4 regions of the Leisingera sp. UBA4491 genome follow, and region 2 is predicted to be linked to each of the others. Evidence: riboswitches for the same ligand, from Rfam matches in the RefSeq annotation. Region 2 holds a riboswitch; each other region holds the start of a gene.
The links. Region 2 has a riboswitch for cobalamin ahead of B2P87_RS08090 (hypothetical protein). Riboswitches for the same ligand answer to the same signal wherever they lie in the genome.

Region 1 (2,935 bases), on a different contig from region 2:
GCCGCTCCCGGTGCCGCGGCGGCTGCAAAGGCGAAACCGTGCGTGTAATCCACGATGAGGCAAAGCAGGGTGCGGGCGTCCGCTCCGGTCACGCCTGCGGCGGCGATTTCTGCCTCGATAAGCTGCGTCAATCCGGTCAGGGAGGGGCCGATCAGGGACGGGTTTTCCAGGATGCATTTCGCGAGTTCCGGGTGCCGGGTCACCTGGGCGCAATAGCGGGTCATCAGGTCCCGCAACCGCAGCTTGGGCGTTGCTGCCATTGACGGGGTGTCTGACCCTTCAAACGCAGTTGCGACGAGGCTGGCGATCATCTCGTCCCTTGTGCCGGCGTGATGGGCAACGGCCATCGGGGTGACGCCAAGCGCCTCGGCCAGCGCCTTGAAGGTCAGGGCCTTGCTGCCGCCCGTGTCGAGCAGCTGCAGGGCCTGCCTCAGCACATCGTCCTTGCTGAGGGTCCGGCTGCCCTTGGGCGGGCGTCCCATCCGCGGGGGCATCGGTCAGATCACCCGGAACGTGGTCTGCACCATGCCGGCGGGCAGGATCCGGGAGCTTGCCACCTTGAGGTCGATGTCGCGGTCCAAGCTGCCAAACAGGGGGATGCCGCTGCCGATCAGGATCGGGATCGTTGTGATGGTCAGATCGGCGATCAGCCCCTGGCGCAGGAAGGACTGCACCAGCCGGCCGCCGTCGATATAGGCGCGGGTCCAGCCTTCTTCTTGCAGGTCCTGCATGAGGTCTGCGGGCGCGGCGGTGCTGAGACGCACCTTGTCCTTCAGCTCCTCGGGAATGTCCTGCCCGGTCAGGCTGCTGCTGAGGACCACAACCGGTTTGCTGTAGGGCCATTGGCCGAAGCCGAGGAGGGTGCGGAAGGATCCTGTTCCCATGACCAGCCCGTCGACGCCGTCCATGAACGCGGCAAATCCGCCATCGCAGTCTTCGGCGGCGGGCTGCTTGGACAGCCAGTCCAGAGAATGGTCCTTGCGGGCCACGAAACCGTCGAGGCTGGTGGCGATAAAGACGTGGCCGGTGGTCATCGGCTGCTCCTGTGTTTCATTAAACTATACGATATATAGTTTAATGCATCCCGCTTTCCAAGAGGCCGGTACCGGGAATGCTGGCTGCGAATCGGCTCGGTGCGGCAGGCAGCGCCTAACCGCATGAAAGATAAGCGCTTGCCGCAAACGGGCTGGCGAGTGCCGGTTTGAGTTTCTATACATTCCTGTCCCGCCGGGCACGGCAAACATGCATGTCTTTTTCCGGTTTCGGCGGGTCGGATTTGTCTCCGCGCAACGGCCGCGTTTAGGGCAATTTGCGCCTCAGCAAGGTGCCGCCCCCTGGGGCGGAGAATTGGGAAGCTGGTGAAACTCCGGCACTGCCCCCGCAACGGTGACCCCGGGCAAGGCATGGCAAAGACCACTGAAGCATGCGCTTCGGGAAGGTGCCAGGCCCCGCCGCCGAATGGCCCCGGGACAGTCCGGAAACCAGCCTTGCCACGAAAACGTCAACCGCGGGCGGCGGCGGGGCGGTTGCGGGCGCGTGGCCTGTGATCTCTCTCCTCATGCCTGCAGCCAAGCCAACCTGCCGCGGGGATGCGGCAAAGGAGAGAAGCAGATGCTTCACGACAGCGAGATCCTGGCCAGACTGGTGGCCCGTCAGAAAAACTATTCCCTGGAGCAGGCATTCTATACCGATCCGGGCGTGCTGGATCTGGACATGCGCCAGATCTTCTACCGCGAGTGGCTGTTTGCCATTCCCGCCTGCGAGATCCCCAAGGCCGGCAATTTCGTGACCCATCAAGTCGGCGCCTACAATGTCATCATCGTGCGCGGCACCGATGGCGAGGTGCGGGCCTTCCACAACGCCTGCCGCCACCGCGGCTCGGTTGTGTGCAAGGCCAAGAAGGGCAATTCGCCCAAGCTGGTCTGCCCCTACCACCAGTGGACCTATGAACTGGACGGTTCGCTCTTGTGGGCGCGCGACATGGGGCCGGATTTCGACGCGTCCAAGCACGGGCTGAAGCCGGTGCATTGCCGCGACCTGGCGGGCCTGATCTACATCTGCCTGGCGGATGAGGCGCCGGACTTCGATGCTTTCGCCGCTGTAGCGCGTCCCTATCTGGAGCCGCATGACCTGGCCAACGCCAAGGTTGCCTATGAAAGCTCGATCATCGAGAACGGCAACTGGAAGCTGGTCTGGGAGAACAACCGCGAGTGCTATCACTGCGGCGGCAACCACCCGTCGCTGTGCCGGACCTTCCCCGAAGATCCCTCGGTGACCGGTGTTGAGGGCGGCGAGACCCCGCCGCACCTTCAGAAGCATTTCGACCGGATCGAGGCGGCGGGTATTCCGGCCCAGTTCCAGATCGACGCGCGCGGCCAATACCGGGTAGCGCGGATGCCGCTGAACGAGGGCGCCGAGAGCTATACCATGGACGGCAAGGCGGCTGTGGCCAAGAAGCTGGGCCGGGTGCCGTTTGCCGATGCGGGGACGCTCCTGGAATTCCACTATCCTACCACCTGGAACCACTTCCTGCCGGATCATTCCATCGTGTTCCGCGTCACCCCGATCAGCCCGACCGAGACCGAAGTCACCACCAAATGGCTGGTGCACAAGGATGCCGTCGAAGGCCAGGACTATGACCTGAAGCGGCTGACCGAAGTGTGGGTTGCCACCAACGACGAGGACCGCATCGTGGTGGAGGACAACCAGCGCGGCATCAACTCGCCCGCTTATGAGCCCGGCCCCTATTCGGAGGTGCAGGAAAGCGGTGTGATCCAGTTCTCCAACTGGTATGCCGAGCACCTGACCCGTGCGCTGACCGGCCGCAACTTGATCGCGGCGGAGTAACGGCATGGGACTGCAGGCCAATTTCGAGACGCTGGACGAAACCCTGGCGTGGAAGGACGACGAGATGCTGGAATGCGTCTCTGTCGTG
Region 2 (2,935 bases):
ATCTGGGCGCCCTCAGCCGTTGCGATCTTGCGCAAGAGGGCAATCATCACCTCCGGCTCGATCCGGCGCAGGTCGAAGCGCTGGCAGCGGGACAGCACTGTCACCGGCACCTTGCGGATTTCGGTTGTGGCGAAGATGAACTTCACATGCGCAGGCGGCTCCTCCAGCGTCTTCAGCAGCGCGTTAAATGCGCTGGTCGACAGCATGTGGACCTCGTCGATGATGTAGATCTTGTAGCGGGCGGAGGCGGCGCGGTACTGCACCGAGTCGATGATCTCGCGGATGTCGTTGACGCCGGTGCGGCTGGCGGCGTCCATCTCCATCACGTCCACATGGCGGCCTTCCATGATCGCCGTGCAGTGCTCGCATTTGCCGCAAGGATCGGTGGTGGGGCCGCCCTGGCCGTCCTCGCCGACGCAGTTCATGCCCTTGGCGATGATCCGCGCGGTGGTGGTTTTGCCGGTGCCGCGGATGCCGGTCATGATGAAGGCCTGGGCGATGCGGTCGGCGGCGAAGGCGTTTTTCAGCGTCCGCACCATGGCGTCCTGGCCCACCAGATCGGCAAAGGTCTCGGGCCGGTACTTGCGGGCCAGAACCTGATACTGGGATTGGCCGGTGCCGCCGGTGGTGCCGCTGGGGATGTCGTTCATGATCTCTCGTGCCGGATTCGGATTGCGGGCGCCCCGCGTTGCGCGCAGGGTATTGAACCGCAGCCCGTTCGTCCACCGCAGAAGGGCGCAATCCAGGGCCGCAAAAGGGCTTTGGCATTGCGCGGTTAACGGCTAGGCTGCTGGGGCGGGGCAACGCGGGGGACAGCAGGAGCGCAGCGGCTAAGGAGGCGGTATGCGATCTGAAGAAACCTCTGAACCAGCAGCGCCGGACACGGCGGCGCCGGTCGGGCTGACCATCCACGCGCTGTCTGCGGGCGGCGGTATTCTGGCGCTGTGCCGGCTTCCCGGCGCGGAGGGCGATTACCGGGGCGACCTGATCCAGATCTATCAATGGAAGCCGGGGCTGGTGTTTTCAATGACCACCGAGGCCGAGCACGTGGCCGCCGGTGCGCCACGGCTGGGGGTGGATATCCAGAGCATGGCCTGCCGCTGGGTGCATCTGCCGGTGCCGGATTTCCAGGTGCCGCCGCCGGCGGTGGCGGCGAAATGGCCTGCGGCCAGCCAGTCGGCGCGGCAGGCGCTGGCGGGCGGCGGCCGGGTGCTGGTGCATTGCCGGGGCGGCTGCGGGCGGTCCGGCATGGCGGTGCTGCGGCTGATGATCGAATGCGGCGAGGATCCAGCGCTGGCGCTAACGCGGCTGCGGGCGGTCAGGCCCTGTGCGGTGGAGACCGAGGCGCAGCTGGATTGGGCCTGCGCGGGGCAGGTGGCAGGTTAGATCGCAGGGTCATCCAAATTGACTTTCGCCCGGCCGATAGGCCGGGCTGCAACCGGGCTTCCGCAAGGGAGGGCGCATTCGCCCCCTCACAGGCTTGGGCGCAGCCCTTAGAGCATAGATAATTTTGTGCTCAAAACGCCATCATCTGCTCAGCCTGCCGCGCCTCCGCGGTTTTCGGCAGCGCTTCCATCAGCGCGCAGGGGCGGGCGTCCAGTTTTGACGCCGCAAAGCCGGTGCCGTCGCGGTTGAGGATGGCATCGGCAAAACGGTCGAGGCCCTCGCGCGGGACGTCCTCGCCAACGCCGCAGAACAGGCGGATCCGGTCGTGGCTGGCCACGAACTGCGCCGGGCAATTGCGCGGGCAGCCGTCCAGCGCAGTGGTGCCGGTGATCTCGAAATCCTCCTGGGTCAGGGGCTTGGCCTTGGTCATCGCCTCGGCCAGCTTGCCGATCATCCGCTCTGCGGCGGGGCAGGGGCGCCCCAGATACTTGCAATCCGTTGCCGCATAGAAATGCGTTGTGTCCGTCCACATCATATTTGCGCCCTCCGCGCGTGGTGCGGGGGGCAGAAGACAAGAGACCGGATGAGAAAGCGGGAGTCCCGCGGTGCCATCAGACCCTGTCCGGACACCCCGCCCGGGTTCGAGTTTCACATTCGATGGCAGGTCTCCTGACTTGCGGGTCGTCGCTGTCCCGATCCTTCCCGGCCTCTTTACGGGCCAGTGGCTCTATCGGGGTCGCTCGCCGCTTACAGTTGCGGGGGCAGTCGCGGAATTGGCCTTGCCTGGGGCGGGGCCGCACCGTGTTCCCTTTTCATCCCGGACACAAGATTCTGTGGCACGGGAACCATCACCACAAGCGGTAGCGGTTGGTTCCGTGAGTCGTCAATCGGTTTTCTGCGGCGGCATTTGCATCTGGGTGTGCAGGGCACGGATCACATCCGAGTCGCGCCGCACCCGCGCCAGCTGCCAGCCGCCCTGCAGCAGAATATAGAAATTCTCCGCCGCTGCGCGCGCCTCCTCCTGCGGCAGGCCCAGGCGCTGGGCGTGGCGGGCGGTGGCGGCGATCCAGCTTTCGAACAGATCCGCGGCGTGCTGGCGGAAGGCGTTGTTCTCCGGCCCGGCGAACAGGGTTGCAGAGACCGGGCATCCGCTCCACTTGCCTTGCTTGTCAAAGAGTTTTGCCAGTTTGTAGCAGACCGTCTTGGCCCCGGCCCGAAAGCTGGGCGCCGGGGCGAAGGCGGCGTCGATCAGTGCCAGCATTTGGTCCGAGGCCCAGGTGGACGCCGCCAGCGCAAGGTCGGATTTGCCGTTGGGGAAATGGTGGTAGAGCGAGCCCTTGGGCGCCCCGGCTGCGGCCAGAAGCTCCGCCAGCCCGGTGCCGTTGTAGCCCTTGTTGCGGAACAGTTCGGCCGCAGCGCGGATCAGCCGGTCCCGGGTCGGGGCCGGAGCCTGGCTGCTGGCAGGCGGGCTGGCTGTCGTCACGTCAGTCATGGCGGCAGCTTGACAGCATTAGACCAATTGGTCCAGTCAGGAAGTGGACCAATTGGT
Region 3 (2,935 bases), on a different contig from region 2:
CGCGGGCGAGTTTCACGATGGCATTCTGCAGTGCTTCGGGATCGGAGACTTCACCCATTTCGACAACGATGCTTTCAAAATCGTCATGCTCGTGGTCGTGGTGGCCGTCGTGGTGGCTGGGGCGGGCCTCCAGATCGTCTTCGGCAGCGGCGTTCAGGCCCAGGATGATGCGCGGGTCGATGACACCTTCGCTCATCGGCAGGATCGGCAGCTTGCGCGGCGCCTCGGCCTCGATCACCGCGCGGGCCTTCTCGACGCCTGCGTCGCCGGCCAGGTCGGCCTTGGACAGCAGCACGATGTCGGCGCAGGAGATCTGATCCTCGAACACTTCCGACAGCGGGGTTTCGTGGTCGATGCTGTCATCCGCCTCGCGCTGGGCCTGCACCGCGTCCAGATCGGGGGCGAACTGGCCCTTGGCGACCGCCTCGGCATCGGCCAGCGCAATCACGCCGTCCACAGTGATGCGGGAGCGGATGGCGGGCCAGTCAAAGGCCTTCAAGAGCGGCTTGGGCAGCGCCAGGCCGGAGGTTTCGATCACGATGTGATCCGGCTTCTCCGGCAGGTTCATCAGCTGTTCGATGGTGGGGATGAAGTCATCGGCCACGGTGCAGCAGATGCAGCCGTTGGCCAGCTCCATGATGTTTTCTGCCGGGCAGTTCTCATCCGCGCAGGACTTCAGGATGTCGCCGTCCACGCCGGCGGTGCCGAACTCATTGACCACCACGGCCAGACGCTTGCCCTGCGGGTTCTGCATCAGGTGGCGGATCAGCGTGGTCTTGCCCGCACCGAGGAAGCCGGTGATGACAGTGACGGGGATCTTGTTGAGGTCGCTCATGTTTACTCCTCGGAGAAGAACTTGGCCGGCGGGATGCGGGCAACGGATTGCTTGCGGAAGGTCTGCGGGCGTTCGCGCCACGGCACCACGCCGTCGGCGGTAGCGGCATAGGCGGCGGCGCCTTCCAGGATTTCGGGGACATGCTGGTCCGGGTCGAGGTCGCCGTAGACATAGGTCCAGCGCTCGGCGCCGCCGACGAGTGCCACGGCGCAGCCGCGCTTGCAGGAGGACAGGCATTCGACACCGCGCAAGGCGACGCCTTCGGGCATCCCGGCCTCTGCCAGTGCGGCGTGCAGGATGGCGCCGGGGCGGGCCCCCTCCGGGTCGGCGCCCTCGCGGCGGCAGGTGAGGCAAACGGTCAGCGTGACCGGTCCCGGGGTGCTGGCAGTCTTGCCTGCCATATCGTCAGCCATCGGCGCGTCTCCTGTCGCGGCAGGCGTGCGGGATGGCCGAAAGGGGGGCGGCAGCGTGCCAGCCCCTCAACCGGTCGCGGAACACCCCGCCCGCCCGTTGTTCTCTCTGTTGCTGGCAGGTCTCCCGGCTTGCGGATGCCAAGGCGCGGGCCTTGCCGGCCATCCTGCCTTCCCGGGATCTCTCCCAGTGGCATGGCGGCCTCATCCGGTCACGGTCGCGGGGGCGGCTGTGCTTCGGGTCTCCAAAGAAATTTGGCGGCCTTCACATTCCCTCTTCGCCTGCTTTCGCAGGAACCAGCGAAACCCCCTTGCGCTATCGCGCCCTTCTTTGTCAAGACATGGGGTCAAACAGCTGGAGAGCCCCCATGAGCGAAAAGTCTGAAACCGGCATCTCAGAGGAAGAAGCCGCCCGTCACGCCTCTAAGATGGCCAAGAAAAAAGCCGCGCGCGACCGGATGATGAAGACCAAGGAGGGCGAGAAGGGCCTGATCATCGTCCACACCGGGCCGGGCAAGGGCAAGTCTTCCTCCGGGTTTGGCATGATCATGCGCTGCATCGCCCACAAGATGCCTTGCGCCGTGGTGCAGTTCATCAAGGGCGCCTGGCAGACCGGGGAGCGGACGCTGATCGAGGAGAACTTCAGCGATCTGTGCCAGTTCTATGCCATGGGCGAGGGGTTCACCTGGGAGACCCAGGACAAGGCGCGCGACATTGCCGCGGCGCAGAAGGGCTGGGAAAAGGCCAAGGAGATGATCCTGGACGAGAAGAACACCATGGTGCTGCTGGACGAGATCAACATCGCGCTGCGCTATGAGTATCTGGACCTGGAAGAGGTGCTGGAGTTCCTGGTGGAGCACAAGCCGCCGATGACCCATGTGGTGCTGACGGGGCGCAACGCCAAGGAAGAGCTGATCGAGATTGCCGATCTGGTGACCGAGATGGGCCAGATCAAACATCCCTTCCGCGCCGGGGTAAAAGCGCAGAAGGGCGTCGAGTTCTAAGCAGAGCCATCGCCCGGCCGGCAGGCCGGGCCGCGCCGGCCCCGTTCAGGCTTGGGCGCGGCCGTTTGTATCATGCCGCCAACTGTGCGGCTTTCCCTTGAATGTAGGCATCCACCGCCGCGCGCTGGGCCTCATCCAGCCGCAGGCCCAGCTTGGTGCGCCGCCACAAGTAATCGTCGCCTGCGCGCACCCATTCGCGGGCAATCGCCCAGTCGAGTTCCCGGGCGGTAATGGTGGCGCCGAAATCCTGGCCCAGATCACCGGCGGTCTTGGCGTCTCCCAGCACCTCCCAGGCCTCGGTGCCATAGGCGCGGATCATCCGGCCCGTCCAATAGGGGGTGAGGAACGGATAGTCCGCGGCCAGTTTGGAGGTCAGCTTTGCCACGTCCTCCACCGGGAAATCGCCGCCGGGCAGCGCCACACCTGCGGTCCAGCTGGCGGGCAGCTGCGGGAACACCTCGCCGATCTTCGCCAGCGCCGCCTCGGCCAGCTTGCGGTAGGTGGTGATCTTGCCGCCAAAGACGTTGAGCAGCGGCGCCTGCGCCTGGTCCAGCGTCAGAACGTATTCGCGGGTGGCCGCCGTGGCGGAGCTGGCGCCGTCGTCATAAAGCGGGCGCACGCCGGAATAGGTCCAGACGATATCCTCGCGCTTCACCGGCTTCTCGAAGTACTCCGATGCGAAGGCC
Region 4 (2,935 bases), on a different contig from region 2:
CGAATGCGGCGGCTACATGGCCTTGGGCGAGGCGCTGATCGACAAGGCAGGCAACCGCCACCGGATGCTGGGCCTCTTGGGTCTTGTGACCTCCTATGAGAAGCGCAAGTTCCACCTCGGCTACCGCCGCGCCATTCTGCAGGCGGGGATGCCGGGCTTTGGCGCAGGCACCGCCCTGCGCGGCCATGAATTCCATTACTCCACCATTCTGGAAGAACCCGACGCGCCCTTGGCGCAGGTCATGGATGCCGACGGCGGCCCGGTGCCCGAGACAGGCTCGATCAAGGGCAACGTCACCGGCACCTTCTTCCACCTGATCACGGGAGAGCGCGCATGAGCGGGTTTGTCTCCTTTGTGTCCTCCGGCCCCGGCGACCCGGAGCTGCTGACCGTCAAGGCGGTGAAGCGGCTGCAGGCGGCGGATGCGATCCTGTTCGACGACCTGTCGTCGGGGCCGATCCTGAGCCATGCCCGCGCCGACGCCGATCTGGTGGGCGTCGGCAAGCGGGCCGGCCGCCCCTCGCCCAAGCAGGACCATGTGAGCCAGCTTTTGGTCGATTACGCCCAGAGCGGCCTTAACGTGGTGCGGCTGAAATCCGGCGATTCCGGTGTCTTCGGACGGCTGGAGGAAGAGATCACCGCCCTGCGTGCGGCCGGCATCGGGTTCGAGATCGTGCCGGGCGTTACCGCGGCCTCGGCGGCGGCGGCGGCGGCGAACATTCCGCTGACCCGGCGGCTGACCGCGCGGCGGCTTCAGTTCATCACCGGCCATGACGTGACCGGCGGGCTGCCCGATGACCTCAACATGGCGGCGCTGGCCGACCCGCACGCCACCACCGTGGTTTACATGGGCAAAAGCACCTTTGCCGCGCTGGCGGAGAAGCTGATGGAGGCGGGACTGCCCGCGGACACCCACGCGCTGGTGGCGCTGGGGGTCTCCACGCCGGAGCAGAAACTGTTTTGCCACAATGTAGGCGAACTGCCCGCGGTGCTGCGCGCGATGGAGACCAAGGCGCCGGTGCTGATCCTCTACGGGCCGCTGGCCGACCAGGAACTGCCCGGCGCATGAGCCTGCCCACCCTCACCCTGTGCCGCACTTGCCGCGACGCGGACCCTGCCCTGTTCGGGCAGCTCGCCGCGGCGCTGGAAGCGGCCGGGGTGAAGGTGCGGCTGCAGCAGGCGGACTGCATGTCCGGCTGCCAAAGGCCGCAGACTCTGGCGGTGCGGCAATGCGGCAAGACCGCCTATCTGTTCGGGGAAATCACCGCCGGGGATCTGCCGGACATCCTCACCTTCCTGCGGATGTACGGCGACAGTCTGGATGGCAATTTTGCCGATGCCCGGCCGCTGGGCCAGCTGCGCTTCAAGGCGATTGCCCGCATCCCGGCTGATCTCGGCTGATCCGCCCGCGGCGGGCAGCGGCACATTCTTTTCCCGCGCCCTGGTGCGCCTTCCCTCAACCAGGAATCCTGTGCCCCGTGACGCGGAAGCACTCCGGATTGGCGGTTTCGTCCTTGACCAGACTCAGCCGCGCGGGGCATTACCAACGGATACGGTGTCTGATGGTGCCTAAGCACTGGGACTGAAACGGGAATGAGGACGGTGGACCAAATCGCGGCACCGAAGCCTCAACCGCCCCCGCGACTGTGAGCGGCGAGCGGCCTGCCATTACCACTGGCGCAAGCCGGGAAGGAGGCAGGCAGCAGCGACCCGCGAGTCAGGAGACCGGCCGTATGGGAACGCAACTTATACCGTCGGGTGTGACGGTGAGGAGGACAAGAAATGACGACCAAGACGCTTAAGGCTTCTGCCGCTGGCACCAGTGTAATTCCGGCTCTGTTTGCCGTGGTTCTGGGGCTGGGGATCATCACGCTGACCGGCCATGTTCAGGCATCCGCCCTGCATGACGCCGCGCATGACGTGCGCCACGCAACCGGCTTCCCCTGCCACTAAGGCCATGTTCAGTCGCATTCTGACCAGCGGCCTGTTCGCTGGTGCTGCAGCAGGGCTGATTACCGCCCTGCTGCAGCTGTATTTCGTGCAGCCCGTGCTGCTCCACGCCGAACTCTATGAGGGCGGCGAGCTGGTGCATTTCGGCGCTGACCCCGTAACCGCGCATCCCGACCTGCCCGGCCTGTTCGCCGAGCCTGTGCGCGATGGCCTCAGCATCGTCTTCACCATGCTGACCTACACCGGTTATGCGCTGGTGATGGCGGCGCTGATGTCCGTGGCCGAGCGCCAGGGCCATGAGATCAGCGCGCGCACCGGCCTCTTGTGGGGTCTCGCGGGCTTCATCACCTTCCACTTTGCGCCCGGCCTGTCGCTGGCGCCGGAAGTGCCGGGTGTCGCTGCCGCTGACGTCGGTGCGCGCCAGATCTGGTGGACGATCACCGTCGCCGCCGCCGGCGTGGCCATGTGGCTGATCGCCTTCGGCGGAAACCTGGTGAGCTACCTGATCGCGGCCCTCTTGCTGATGGCCCCGCATATCATCGGCGCGCCCGAGCCCGAGAGCTTCTCCGGCCCGGTTCCGACCGAGATCGGCGCACTGTTTGCCGCCCGCGCCTTTGGCGTCGGCATGGCCGCCTGGGTGCTGCTGGGAAGCTTTGCCGGATACTTCTGGCAGGCAGAAGGCAAACGCGCAGAAGCTGCCGCCTGATCCTAGCCTGACATGATCCCCGCCGGTCCCAACCGGCGGGGACTTTCATTTCCAAGGATTCCGATATGTCCCGCTCTCTCGCTCTTTTCGCCATCGGCCTGGTGTTCGGCGGCGGCGCCGGTTTTGTGATCGCCGCCGGCAATGGCGTGACCTTTGACGGCCATGACCACGGCGACCCGGCGCACCACGGCGGCACTTCTGCCGGAATGGCGGCGCATGACCATTCCCAATCGGTCAGCCTGCCCGCAGGCCCGGATGCCCCCAGCGTTGCCATCCAGCT

Region 1: it holds a riboswitch for cobalamin, as region 2 does, so the genes downstream of both, B2P87_RS09950 (aromatic ring-hydroxylating oxygenase subunit alpha) here and B2P87_RS08090 (hypothetical protein) in region 2, are expected to answer to the same signal.
Region 3: it holds a riboswitch for cobalamin, as region 2 does, so the genes downstream of both, B2P87_RS18875 (DUF1636 family protein) here and B2P87_RS08090 (hypothetical protein) in region 2, are expected to answer to the same signal.
Region 4: it holds a riboswitch for cobalamin, as region 2 does, so the genes downstream of both, B2P87_RS18945 (CbtB domain-containing protein) here and B2P87_RS08090 (hypothetical protein) in region 2, are expected to answer to the same signal.

What each region holds. Positions count from the first base shown of each region.
Region 1 covers NZ_DGNN01000017.1:150,151-153,085, reverse strand. Annotated here, with positions in the region: gene B2P87_RS09960 (TetR/AcrR family transcriptional regulator) at 1-482, opposite strand, end outside; gene B2P87_RS09955 (dihydrofolate reductase family protein) at 498-1,034, opposite strand; cobalamin riboswitch at 1,306-1,504, shown strand; gene B2P87_RS09950 (aromatic ring-hydroxylating oxygenase subunit alpha) at 1,612-2,847, shown strand; gene B2P87_RS09945 (hybrid-cluster NAD(P)-dependent oxidoreductase) at 2,852-2,935, shown strand, end outside.
Region 2 covers NZ_DGNN01000016.1:53,473-56,407, forward strand. Annotated here, with positions in the region: gene B2P87_RS08080 (DNA polymerase III subunit gamma/tau) at 1-650, opposite strand, end outside; gene B2P87_RS08085 (protein-tyrosine phosphatase family protein) at 844-1,386, shown strand; gene B2P87_RS08090 (hypothetical protein) at 1,517-1,921, opposite strand; cobalamin riboswitch at 2,029-2,251, opposite strand; gene B2P87_RS08095 (TetR/AcrR family transcriptional regulator) at 2,270-2,878, opposite strand.
Region 3 covers NZ_DGNN01000030.1:12,477-15,411, reverse strand. Annotated here, with positions in the region: gene cobW (cobalamin biosynthesis protein CobW) at 1-835, opposite strand, end outside; gene B2P87_RS18875 (DUF1636 family protein) at 838-1,248, opposite strand; cobalamin riboswitch at 1,346-1,562, opposite strand; gene cobO (cob(I)yrinic acid a,c-diamide adenosyltransferase) at 1,614-2,249, shown strand; gene glpD (glycerol-3-phosphate dehydrogenase) at 2,320-2,935, opposite strand, start outside.
Region 4 covers NZ_DGNN01000030.1:26,369-29,303, forward strand. Annotated here, with positions in the region: gene B2P87_RS18930 (cobyrinate a,c-diamide synthase) at 1-337, shown strand, start outside; gene cobA (uroporphyrinogen-III C-methyltransferase) at 334-1,068, shown strand; gene B2P87_RS18940 (DUF1636 family protein) at 1,065-1,400, shown strand; cobalamin riboswitch at 1,536-1,747, shown strand; gene B2P87_RS18945 (CbtB domain-containing protein) at 1,782-1,952, shown strand; gene B2P87_RS18950 (CbtA family protein) at 1,957-2,655, shown strand; gene B2P87_RS18955 (hypothetical protein) at 2,721-2,935, shown strand, end outside.